Regions from separate parts of the Thalassobacillus sp. C254 genome, predicted to be linked through region 1. Evidence: riboswitches for the same ligand, from Rfam matches in the RefSeq annotation. Region 1 holds a riboswitch; each other region holds the start of a gene.
The links. A riboswitch is a leader RNA that binds a small molecule or an ion and turns the genes downstream of it on or off. The one in region 1 is predicted to bind thiamine pyrophosphate.

Region 1 (4,199 bases):
GGTCAATGGACTCCTTAATCATAAGCGTCATCCCTTCAGGTATCACTTCAAAGTGAAAGGAGACAATCGAAATGTAGAGAGCAGGCAAGGAAACAGAAATTAAAAAGCTTAACAAACGCAGCAAACGAAAAGACGTCCCCATCATCCAGCGGCTATTATAATCATCCGGAGATTGATAAAAAGCCCAAAAGGTAGTCGGACAGATCAAGGCGGTGGGACTTCCGTCGCTCATAACAGCCACTCTTCCCTCAAGAAGATTTCCAGTTACTCTGTCTATTCTTTCTGTGTTTAAAAATTGAGGAAACGGCGTAAAAGCTTCATCCTCAATAAACTCCTCAGTAAAACTGGGAGCATTAACGGCATCTGCTTTTATGGAAGTGATCCTGTCGGCCAGTTCAGTTAACAACTCCTCTTTGGCTAAACCATTAATATAGACTATCGCCACTTTAGTGCCGGTTCGTTCCCCAATTTTATAGAATTTCACAGTCAAATCCGGGTTTTTGATGACGACACGCAAAAGGTTTAAGTTTGTATCTAATGATTCTACAAATCCGGCGTGGGACCCACGAATAACCTGCTCGTTTACCGGTTCTTCCACATCTCGTTCAGGTGTCTGGCTTACATCAAATAAGAGGGCTTTGTCCTCCCCTTCTATGATCACTGCTCCGTAGCCCTCTGCAATTCTTGTAATAATATAAGATAAGTCTTTTGTTTGAGCCCATTCAGTTTTAGCTATCTTTGCTTTTACGTCTGCTATTTTAGTTTCTGGCTTAAGATGGTCAAGTACTTGCTTCTCAAATTCAACTCGTTTCACTCTTGTTTCAAGAAACATGACAGACAGTTCAGTATGAAAATAAGGCAAGGACAGGCACATCAAATCATCTGTATCATTCAGACCCTTTTTTACTATCTCTACCTGCTTATCTAACAGAGAAGCTTTTTTCAATTAAACACACCTCCCCCGTTTTTATTTACTTTGCACATATTGGCACAATTTATGTAAATAGCCATGAATATTCACTTTAAAGAAACCTTACTGTGTTTTAGAATGATCCCTTACTCTATTGCATTTTTAGGATTAATTATTTTTAAACCGGGGAAGTAGGTGGGTAAAAACACAGGGGAGGAATAGCCTCATGACTGATGCAACAGAAGTAATCCGTTTTGATTGTGTAGGAGACACTCATGAACCCCATATCGTGAAATGTAAAAATTGTAATAAAGAATTCCGTGCAGAAAAAATGGATCAACATGTCACCTGTTCTTCCTGCAGGCAGAAAGATACCTTGTCAAGCAAGGATTTTGAAGTAGTCGGTGTCGTACGAAAGGTTAAAAAAGAACTTACACCTCACTAAAAAAAGCAGTTCTATTTGACGATGCCTTTTTCACTGTTTTCAGAAATATGGAATTATTCCTTTCTTTTTCTGTCATCTCTCCTTATAATGAATAACAAATGGAATATTGCAAACTAGGGGTGTCTGCAAAGCGCAGGCTGAGAGAGAAACGCGATGAGGTTTCTTGACCCTTCGGACCTGATCTGGTTCATACCAGCGTGGGGAAGTTTAGATTGACAGCTAATGATTACCACTATCAACTTCTGCATACAAAGCCGGTCCCCTATTTTAGGAACCGGCTTTTTTGTGTTATCCCGCCTGTTTTCTCCTGATCTCGTCCTTTTCCATTAATTTTTAACAAGGAGAGATTTTTTATGACAACCCCATCATCTTCATTGCAAGAGCAGAATGTGTCTATCATGTCGAGCTTTACAGGCAGTAAAAAAGTCTACATTCAAGGTTCAAGAAAAGACATTCAAGTTCCAATGAGAGAAATCGGACTTTCCCCACTACTGGCACAGTCGGGGAAGAAAAAACAAACCTGTCCGTGTGTACGATACTAGCGGACCATACACAGACCCTTCCTATCAAGCTGATGTTACAGCGGGACTCACACCAATTCGCCACAATTGGATTAATGAACGAAAAGATACCGTAGAATACAAAGGCCGGAAATTGAAAGCCGAGGATAACGGCTATAAAGATATTTCCGATCCCCGCGCTGAGAAAGTTTTTCCCGGACTTACCCGAAATCCTCTAAAAGCTAAGGAAGGAAAAAATGTAACCCAGCTTCATTACGCTAAAAAAGGTATCATAACCCCTGAAATGGAATTTATCGCTATACGGGAACAGATGGATCCAGAATTTGTCCGAAAGGAAGTAGCCGAGGGAAGAGCTATTATTCCAGCAAATATTAACCACCCGGAAACAGAGCCCATGATTATCGGCAGAAACTTTCACGTCAAAATAAATGCTAATATAGGTAACTCTGCAGTGTCTTCTTCCATTAATAAGGAAGTTGAAAAAATGACCTGGGCCACCAAATGGGGAGCGGACACTATCATGGACTTATCAACTGGAAAGGATATACATACAACAAGAGAATGGATCATTCGAAACTCATGCGTTCCCGTCGGCACCGTTCCTCTTTATCAGGCACTCGAAAAAGTGGATGGAGTAGCTGAGAACCTTACCTGGGAGATTTACCGGGATACTCTTATTGAACAAGCTGAGCAGGGTGTGGATTATTTCACCATTCATGCAGGCGTTCTGCTTCGATACGTTCCCTTAACTGCCAGCCGCATGACAGGGATCGTATCACGAGGTGGTTCTATTATGGCTCAGTGGTGCTTGTCTCACCATAAAGAAAATTTCCTGTACACCCATTTTGAAGACATTTGTGAGATTATGAAAGCTTATGATATATCTTTTTCATTAGGTGATGGGCTTCGTCCAGGCTCAATAGCCGATGCTAATGATGAGGCCCAGTTTGCAGAACTGGAAACTCTTGGTGAACTAACGAAACTTGCCTGGAAGCATGAGGTTCAAGTAATGGTGGAAGGCCCGGGTCATGTACCTATGCACTTAATTAAAGAAAATATGGATAAACAGATTGCCCTTTGTGACGAAGCACCCTTTTACACTTTAGGGCCGCTGACTACTGATATTGCTCCAGGCTACGACCATATTACGTCTGCTATCGGGGCTGCTATGATCGGATGGTATGGAACGGCTATGCTTTGTTATGTAACTCCTAAAGAGCATTTAGGACTGCCAAATAAAGACGATGTCCGTGAAGGAGTCATTACTTACAAAATTGCAGCCCATGCAGCAGACCTTGCCAAAGGCCACCCAGGTGCCAGAAAAGGGATGATGCTCTTTCAAAAGCACGGTTTGAATTTCGCTGGAAAGATCAATTCAACCTCTCTCTTGACCCTGACCGTGCCCTTGAATATCATGATGAAACCCTGCCAGCTGAAGGTGCAAAAACTGCTCATTTTTGTTCCATGTGCGGCCCTAAATTTTGCAGTATGCGTATTTCCCATGATATTCGGCGTTATGCTTCTGAACATGACCTTGAAACTGCTGAAGCTGTAGAAAAAGGCCTGAAAGAGAAAGCAAACCAATTTAAAGAAACAGGCGGAAGCCTTTATCAGTAGGGAAGGGACAGGAGTGATTAAATGAACAAAGCAGAGGATATAAAGCGAGAGATTGCTCTGGTGCAAGGAAAGCTGACCAGGCTGGAAAATGCCTTAGCAGAAATCCAGGCAAGCTGCTTCCATCAGTATACTGATTATCAATACTATAAAAGATGTGCTCACTGTGGAAAAGTCGAGGTTCTTTATTATTAAAAAGCAAATCATTAGATAACAAAGCCAGACAGCCATCTGGCAATTGAAAGTGATTTTGCTGGTAAGATTTATTTTTCAACCTACACTAAATAAGAGGCGGATTGGATCCCCCTCTTATTTAGTACGTTATTTTGCAGATTTTACCTGGCGGTTACCTTACATGGATTCCAGAGAAACCGTACTGCCTTTACCGCCGGATTCAGCAGGTGTGACTGTAAGCTTTCTTGGAAGACGCTCTTTCAGTTCAGGCACATGGCTGATGACACCGACTGATAATTTATCAGCCTGAAGCTTTTCCAGAGCAGAAATGACTGTTTCAAGGAGCTCCTGATCCAAGGTTCCAAACCCTTCATCAAGAAAGAAAAACTCAAGAGGGTGTTCGCCCCTTAGCTGGATAGAAGCGGACAAAGAAAGTGCAAGAGCAAGTGACGTGAGGAATGTCTCCCCTCCTGAGAGAGTAGATACTGGTCGCTTAACCCCGCCATTGCTGTCATCTCTTATCACGAATCCTCCT
Region 2 (4,199 bases), on a different contig from region 1:
ACAAGCGAGGAGAAGCTGACGACAAAGGAAATCTTTGAGGCCGCTGCCAGGAAAGACCCCCTCGCTACGGCAGTTATTGAGGAAGCGGCGTTGTACATCGGCCTTGCGGCAGCCAATGCTTGTACATTGCTGAATCCAGAAAGAATTGTGATTGGCGGCGGAGTGTCGGCTGCCGGAGAGGCTCTCCTGTCACCTATACAAAAATACTTTCAACGTTATGCCTTGGAAAAAGTAGCAAAAGGCACAGAGTTTGTTATTGCAGAATTAGGAAATGATGCAGGAGTAACGGGAGCGGCTTGGCTTGCCGCTAAATCTTTAGGTATTCTTCCGGAGAATCATTAAAAATGAATCATGCAAATTAATTTGCATTCAGCCCGTGTTATGCCTTTACACGGGCTGAATATGCGGATAGCATAATTTGTTGGAGAAAGGGTATACATACCTATAATACGAATGAAACTTAGTTCATTTGAGAAGGAGCGTTATTGTATGACAGAATTCCGAATTGAAAAAGATTTTCTCGGGGAGAAAAAGGTGCCAAAAGATGCGTATTATGGGATTCAGACGATCCGCGCCAAAGAAAATTTTCCGATCACTGGCTATCCACCTCACCCAGAGCTTATTCGCGCGTTCGGTTATGTCAAAAAGGCTGCAGCGATGGCAAATAGAGATGTGGGCGTACTTAACAAAAAAATTGCCAAGGCTATCATCCAGGCAGCAGATGAAGTGATTGAAGGAGCGTATAATGATCAGTTTATTGTGGACGCCATTCAAGGAGGAGCCGGCACCTCCTTTAACATGAATACAAATGAAGTGATCGCCAACAGGGCAATTGAGTTGCTAGGAGGAGAAAAAGGGGATTATTTGAAGGTGAGTCCTAATACTCATGTTAATATGGCTCAGTCAACAAATGACACGTTCCCTACTGCCATTCATATTTCTTCCTTGCTTCTGTCCAAAGGGCTGACCCAGGCACTCTCGGATATTGTAGATACCATGAAACGAAAAGAGCAGGAATTTGATGAAGTCATTAAGATGGGAAGAACTCATCTTCAAGACGCAGTACCCATTAGGCTTGGACAGGAGTTCGGGGCTTATAGAAGAGTGCTGACGAGGGATTTGAACCGTATTAAAAAATCTGTGGACCATTTGTTTGAAATTAACATGGGGGCGACAGCTGTAGGAACAGGTTTAAATGCGAAGCCTGAGTACATTGAAAAAGTGGCAGAATATTTGGCTGACCTAACTGGTTTCCCTTTGTTCAGTGCAGAAGACCTTGTAGATGCCACGCAAAATACAGACGCCTATACAGAACTATCCGCAGCTCTTAAAGTGCATGCTATTAACCTATCAAAAATTGCAAACGATTTACGATTAATGAGTTCAGGTCCAAGAACAGGGTTTAATGAGATTAACCTTCCGCCAAGGCAGCCAGGTTCCTCTATTATGCCTGGAAAAGTTAACCCGGTCATGGCAGAGGTGGTTAATCAGATTGCGTTTCAAGTGATGGGGAATGACCATACAATATGCATGGCCTCAGAAGCAGGACAGCTTGAGTTAAATGTAATGGAACCTGTTTTAGTTTTTAACTTGCTTCAGTCTCTTTCCATTTTACAAAACGGACTAAATTCCTTCAGGCAGCTGGCTCTGGAGGATTTGACCGCCAATGTGGAACGAACGAAACACATGGTGGAGCACAGTGTCGGAATAATAACCGCTATTAATCCCCATGTAGGATATGAAACAGCCTCCAGAATTGCAAAAGAAGCTATTCAGACAGGAATGAGTGTAAGGCAAATTTGCTGGAAAGAGGAATTCTTACCGAAGAAGAGCTTGATGAAATACTCAATGCAAAAGAAATGACGAACCCAGGAATAGCTGGAGGGCGTTTTATCTTTGATTAATGCAAGGAGCTGGTCAGAAGGTCTTCTGACTGGTTTTTTGCGGTTTATTTTTGGAAGAACAGGGAGAATGCCATGAAAAAAGTATCAAAATATGTTCGTTGGATTGAGGGAAATGGGTTGTTATCTATTAAATTTATGGGATAATATTTATATTGTATTCTTTAAAATAATAGACCTTTATAGATGACTAGGGGTGCCGGACAGGAAGCCGGCTGAGAAAAAGGTGGTCCTTTTACCCTTGAACCTGATCTGGTTGATGCCAGCGTAGGAAAGTCGATGAGTAGGAAACTGACGTCATCCACTGCGCTGGGTGACGTTTTTTTATATGTTTTAAGATTCTCTTTCACAACAAAGGATTTAGCATCAGAAAGGAGGCGGAAGTATGAAGGACTTTCGCTTATATACGATAACTGGAGAAGAATTTCATAGCGGCCGTTCTATGCTTGAGGTAATGGAAGAAGCAGTAAAGGGCGGGTCAGATATTATTCAGCTTCGGGATAAATTCAGCAGCAAAAAAGAAGTGTTTGAAAAAGCCAAAAAGTTAAGGGAAATGACTGCCCGTTATGGGGCTGCCTTTATTGTAAACGACCATATTGATGTTGCTCTTGCAGCAGGAGCTGATGGTATTCATTTAGGCCAGGATGATCTTCCTTTATCAGAGGCAAGGAAAATTGTAGGCGAAGATATGATTATTGGAATTTCCACCCATGCGATTGAAGAAGCAAGAGAAGCAGAACGAAATGGGGCCGATTATATTGGGGTGGGGCCGGTTTTTGCCACGAAAAGCAAAGTGGACGTCATTGATCCAGTGACGACCTCTTATGTAAAGCAGGTAGCTGATGAAATTACTATCCCGTTTGTGGCGATTGGAGGCATTAAGCTTCATAACGTGGATCAGGTAATTGATGCTGGAGCAGACAGGATTTGCGCCATCAGTGAGATTGTCGGCAGTACAGATATTCAAGGAACATGCCAGGCCTTTTTAGATAAATTGGATGCAAAGAGGAGGATTGAAAAATGATCATTGAGGTGAACGGAGAAAAAAAGGACCTGCAAGTACAGACATTAATTGAGGTAGTTGAGCATTTTGATCTTCAGGATAAAATGATTGTCACCGAAGTTGAAGGAAAGATTATTGACCGTGATCAGTGGGACGTAACGGAAGTACAGCCTGGAATGAAAATAGAACTGGTTCACTTTGTAGGAGGAGGATGATCACCATGACGAAAAAGGATAAGTTAGTAATAGGAGATGTAGAGCTTTCTTCTCGCTTCTTCCTGGCACAGGCCGTTATCCGAATCCGTTTGTTCAAAATGAAGCAATACGTGAGAGTGGGACTGAAGTACTGACATTTGCTATCCGCCGTGTAAATCTGGAGGCCCCGGATGAGGATGCTATTCTACAGCATGTGGAAGGGAAAATCTTTCAGTACCTTCCCAATACTTCCGGTGCCAAAACGGCAGAAGAAGCGGTTAGAATTGCTCAGCTGGCAAAGGCTTCTGGCTTGAGCAGCTGGATTAAGGTTGAAATCAGTGCAAATGAAAAAACACTTTTACCTGACCCGATAGAAACACTAAAGGCTACCGAGCAGCTGGCTAAAGAAGGGTTTACTGTTCTTCCCTATACTTCAGATGACCCAGTACTTTGCAAACGTTTGGAAGAAGCAGGAGCAGCTGCTGTCATGCCGGGGGCTGCTCCAATAGGGACAGGACTGGGTGTGTTGAATCCTTATAACCTTTCCTTGATTATTGAAGAAGCGAACGTACCAATTATCGTCGATGCGGGGCTTGGCTCGGCCAAAGATGTAACAGAAGTTATGGAGCTTGGAGCAGATGGGGTGCTTATGAACACTCCTGTAGCTAAAGCCAAGGACCCTGTTCGGATGGCTGCTGCCATGAAGCACGCGATTGAGGCTGGCCGTCTTTCTTATGAAGCCGGAAGGATTCAGAAGAAACGGTATGCAACAGCAAGCAGTGGTTATGAAACCTTCATATCAAAATAGACAGAGGCTGATGAAGGCTGAGAAAGCAGGTGTACAGGGGATGAAGGAATCAATTATTATTCTTGGCGGAGGTGTAATTGGCCTGGCTGCTGCCTTTGAGTGCAGGCGGCGGGGCCATGACGTTACTCTTCTTGAAAAGGTGAGTTGCGGGGGACAAGCTTCTGGTGCAGCGGCAGGGATGCTGGCACCGTTTTCTGAAATTGAAGAAGACCCCGACGATTTTTTCAGGCTGGGTCTGAGAAGCTTAAGGCTTTATTCTCAATGGATTGAAGATGTAAAAAAGAACTCGGAAA
Region 3 (4,199 bases), on a different contig from region 1:
ACAGGGCTGCTTCTGCTTTCTTCTGTTCTTGGTCTGGGAAGAGTGACATCAATAGTCTCAAATTCTGTTTGTATTGGCGGAGGAGTGAGCATAAGAATTCGATCAGATAAAAAGATTGCTTCTTCCACATCATGAGTGATAAATATAATGGTCTTTTCCCACTTTTGCCACTGCAGTAAGAGCCACTCCTGCATCATAAAACGAGTCATAGAATCGAGTGCGCTGAAAGGCTCATCTAATAGAAGAATATCAGCTCCTCCAAGGATGGCCCGTAAAAAGGAGACTCTCTGCCTCATTCCGCCGGAGAGCTGCTGAGGATACACATTTTCTTTTCCTTCAAGGCCAAATTCCTTCATGTGAGAGAGCACCTGTTTCTTTGCTTCTTTTCTAGATACTCCTTGCAGCTCCATAGGCAGCACACCATTTTCCAAAACCGTCCTCCAGGGCAGCAGGAGATCCTGCTGCGGCATGTATCCTACTTTTCCCAGCCTGTTTTTTTCTTCTTTTTGAGAAATAGAGATGCTTCCGGTATCAGGCTGTTCCAGTCCTGTTGCCAGACGGAAAAAAGTAGATTTTCCAGAGCCGCTTGGACCGAGTATGCTTACAAATTCCTTTTCTTTGACGCTGACCGTAACGTTTTCAAAGATAGATAAGGAAGATGGAGGTTTTCCTTTGTAAGAAAAAGACACATTGGAAAAAGAAAGATGATCCCGTGCGGCTTGACTACTCATCTGCCGGCCACATCTCCTGGTTGTAGGCCATGTCCCAGAACATAAATTCAAATCGGGTTGTATTTAAGAAAATATCCTCAATCCGAGATAACTCATGTTCAGGTTTTCCTTCTGTTAAATCGTCAAGAAGATCAATGGTCCACTTCGCTAATTCCTGAAATTCATCGTCCGCATACATGCTGATCCAGTCACCGTAAAATTCATGCTCAGCGGCTCCCGGTATTTTGCTTAATTCTTTTCCAATCTCCGCATAGCTCCACATGCATGGAAGCAAGGCGGCCACTAACTCTGCCAGCCCTTCGTTCTGACCGACATGAAGCATGTAATGAGAATAAGAAAGTGTCATTGCAGCAGGCTCTGCGTTTTCCAGCTCTTCTTCAGAAATATCGAACTTCTTTGCATATTGACGGTGAAGACTCATTTCAGTATTCAGCGTTGAATCAAGAAGTTCAGCAAATTTCCCCATCGTTTTTAGATCGTTTGCTTTGACGGTGCCGATTGCAAAGAGTTTAGAGTAATCTATTAAATATAAATAATCCTGGATCATATAGTAGCGGAACTTTTCCTTATCAAGTGATCCGTTTCCCATTCCTTGCACAAAAGGGTGTTCATGATTCTTTTTCCAAATTGGCTGGACCTTTTCGTATAAGCGTTCACTAAATTTCATTTGCATTCATCCTTTCTATTTTTCTTTATGACACCACTCGTATATCAGAATAATCATGACCTTTGTAAATTGAACTATCTGTTCGATCTCAACAGATTCATTAACTGCATGGGCGTTATATAAGTCACCAGGACCATAAATAACAGTCGGAATGCCCGCATCCCCAAGCCAGCCCCCATCAGTTACGGTAGGCGACATCCCCGTTTGAGGGATGGTCTGAAAGATTCGCTGATGAGCCTGTTTCACCGCAGCCACTTCTTTGGATTCAGGGTCAATATCCAGTGAAGGGAAGATTTCCCCCCGGTCCTCAATCATCGACTTGCCACCCCAGCGAAAAAGCGGCGGATGCTCCCTCAGCCAAGGATCAGATTCGGCCACTTTTAATAAATGCTCTTCTACTTCTTTAGCAACCTGTTCATGATTCTCATCCGGGTAAAAATGAACCGTAATCCATAATCGGCACTCATCAGCCACAAAGGCGGCATGTCTTCCCCCTTCAATCACAGAGGGTTAATGGTTGTCATACCAGGGGGGAAACCAGGATAGGATTTTGTTACAGCCCAGTGCCGTTCAAGCTCCTGCAAGCCCTGGATGATTTTCGTCATTTTTTCAATGGCACTAGCTGCGTATAGACCGCCCCCTGCGTGAATCATATTCCGGCGAGTAGCATCGTGATAGGTTTGGGGGCTCTTTATTGTAACCCAGCCGGTAATCACTCCTCCCTGCCCTTGAATGTGAAGATCACTTGTATCCACAACCACTGCCAAATCAGCCTTATACCCCCTTTCACAGCATTCAAGTACCTGCTTCCCCTACTTCCTCACCAATTACCGATTGAAAAATCAGGTCGCCAGGCAAGCTGATTCCCTGCTCACGAAGAAGCTGTACGGCAAAAAGAGCTCCTCCCATTCCGCCTTTCATATCTGCTGTCCCTCTCCCGTATAACCGCCCGTCTTCTACAACAGGAGTAAAAGTCATGTTTCCATTGAGTTAGATCTTCCCCGACTTCAGCCACATCCATATGACCATTAATAATTAAACTGTTGGCTTTACCAGAATGGGTTCCTTTTAATGTCCCTACTACGTTCGGGTCGTCAGGAAACACATCCCACATGTCAACCTCAAACCCCAGGCTGTTTAACTTTGATGCTATGTAGTGCTGTGCCTCTTTTGTGTTGCGGGCAGGCGGACTGGGAGTTTGGAAACGTATAAGGTCACCTACCTGGTCAATTAATTCTTCTTTTCTCCTGTCTACCTGCTCTAAAATTTGCGTAATTGTTTCGTGCAACATCTTCACTCCTTCCTCTCTCATGAAAAGGTCTGCTCTTGACTGGACATTAGTAATTTCACCCATTAAAAAAACCACTCTAGGAAAAGAGTGGCCGCATATACGAAATAATATATACAAAGACTGCCAGGTACAGGGAGTAGTATACCTGTACTATCAGGCTTGTCTTAACGCCACTTCCCTCCGCTAGTATTACCTAGTTCAGGTGATAGGGTTTAGACCATACGGTCATTCTCAGCTTTTTCAAAGCACCCCTAGTGGTTTCTGTGTATTCTGTTTTTTATGCCTTACTATAAAAATACCATACTTTCCTTTAAAAGTTAGAGTATTCTTTAAAATTTTCCTTTTTAAATTTATGAAGCTCGTGTCACCTTTAACTGAGAAGCTTTTGCTTTTTCTCCGAGAGAACTGAGCTTAAGAGAACAAAATAAACCAGCGATAAAGGTTACAAGACTTATGAGGAAAAGAAACATACTTCCTTCTATTCCAGGAAAGACAACGAATATAGAGCCAGTGACCAGACCGGTCATTACTGCATATGTTCCTATCTTATAATTTCTGATCAGTTTCTTTATAATTTTGCTTGTAATGATTAAACCAAGAGCAATTCCTGCCCCTACGACAATAATGACAGGGATGTTAATCGTAGAAATGGCGTTAAGAACAGTCGGGTAAATTCCTATTAATAAAAAGACAAAAGAACCACTGACTCCAGGCAAGATCATTGCACTGCTTGCTGCCCATCCTCCGAAAAATAACAGAAGATAGTCCATTGCAGTTAAATTAGACATCACCGCAGACATTTCTTCATCCCTTATGAAGCTGTGGAAGCCACAATGGCTGCAGCTGCAAGCAGGAGAGCTATGTGTTTTCCTTTAAAGGTCTTTTTATAATCAACTTCTTTTAAAAGAAAAGGAATGATCCCTATAATCAACCCAAGAAAAAAGAAAAAACGTTGGCTGAGGGTAATCAGCCAGGAGCCATTCAATGAGTCGGCTCATAGAAAGCAATGCAAGCACCACACCTGTTCCTAAAGGAATTAAAAACATGAGATGCTTCTTCCACTCCCTGGAAAATATCCCGTCTATTGCGGCTATTAAACGATAATAGACTCCCACGAGCAAAGCGATCGTACCCCCGCTTACTCCCGGGATCAAGTCACTTATGCCCATTAGTACACCGGGCACGATATTCCGCCAATTTAACACTGTACATTCTCCTTCTGTAAAACTACTTTCATAGTTGAGTGATTGAGTGTAATATCACTCAAAAATACGCTGCTCTTTATTTTAGCACTAACTTTCCCCGCTTCCTATGTCTTTATCACGAATTTTCATCTCTGGTGCCTGGCACCCTTTGCTACTGTAATATTTCAAACCGCTGCACTACCTGATTCTCCAGCATTTTCCTGACTCATTTGTTACAACAGCCTCAGGGTGCCAGGCACCCCTGAAAGAAAAAAAGCCGGCTCAATTTTCATTGGGCCGACCTTTTCCTTTATTCTAGCATTTGT

Region 2: another riboswitch for thiamine pyrophosphate. It lies ahead of thiE (thiamine phosphate synthase); the one in region 1 lies ahead of thiC (phosphomethylpyrimidine synthase ThiC).
Region 3: another riboswitch for thiamine pyrophosphate. It lies ahead of JCM19033_RS28125 (M20/M25/M40 family metallo-hydrolase); the one in region 1 lies ahead of thiC (phosphomethylpyrimidine synthase ThiC).

What each region holds. Positions count from the first base shown of each region.
Region 1 is NZ_BAXQ01000004.1:169,398-173,596, reverse strand. It holds gene JCM19033_RS06910 (spore germination protein) at 1-946, opposite strand, end outside; gene JCM19033_RS06905 (hypothetical protein) at 1,137-1,355, shown strand; TPP riboswitch at 1,461-1,576, shown strand; partial or broken gene thiC (phosphomethylpyrimidine synthase ThiC) at 1,754-3,493, shown strand; gene JCM19033_RS23260 (serine protease) at 3,515-3,685, shown strand; gene JCM19033_RS06895 (SbcC/MukB-like Walker B domain-containing protein) at 3,842-4,199, opposite strand, start outside.
Region 2 is NZ_BAXQ01000003.1:9,368-13,566, reverse strand. It holds gene JCM19033_RS04565 (ROK family glucokinase) at 1-342, shown strand, start outside; partial or broken gene aspA (aspartate ammonia-lyase) at 490-1,904, shown strand; TPP riboswitch at 2,084-2,192, shown strand; gene thiE (thiamine phosphate synthase) at 2,287-2,925, shown strand; gene thiS (sulfur carrier protein ThiS) at 2,922-3,119, shown strand; partial or broken gene JCM19033_RS04545 (thiazole synthase) at 3,125-3,906, shown strand; gene thiO (glycine oxidase ThiO) at 3,884-4,199, shown strand, end outside.
Region 3 is NZ_BAXQ01000008.1:11,692-15,890, reverse strand. It holds gene JCM19033_RS09470 (ABC transporter ATP-binding protein) at 1-731, opposite strand, end outside; gene tenA (thiaminase II) at 724-1,398, opposite strand; gene JCM19033_RS28135 (M20/M25/M40 family metallo-hydrolase) at 1,414-1,872, opposite strand; gene JCM19033_RS28130 (hypothetical protein) at 1,899-2,165, opposite strand; gene JCM19033_RS28125 (M20/M25/M40 family metallo-hydrolase) at 2,194-2,376, opposite strand; TPP riboswitch at 2,848-2,952, opposite strand; partial or broken gene JCM19033_RS09455 (DUF368 domain-containing protein) at 3,040-3,858, opposite strand.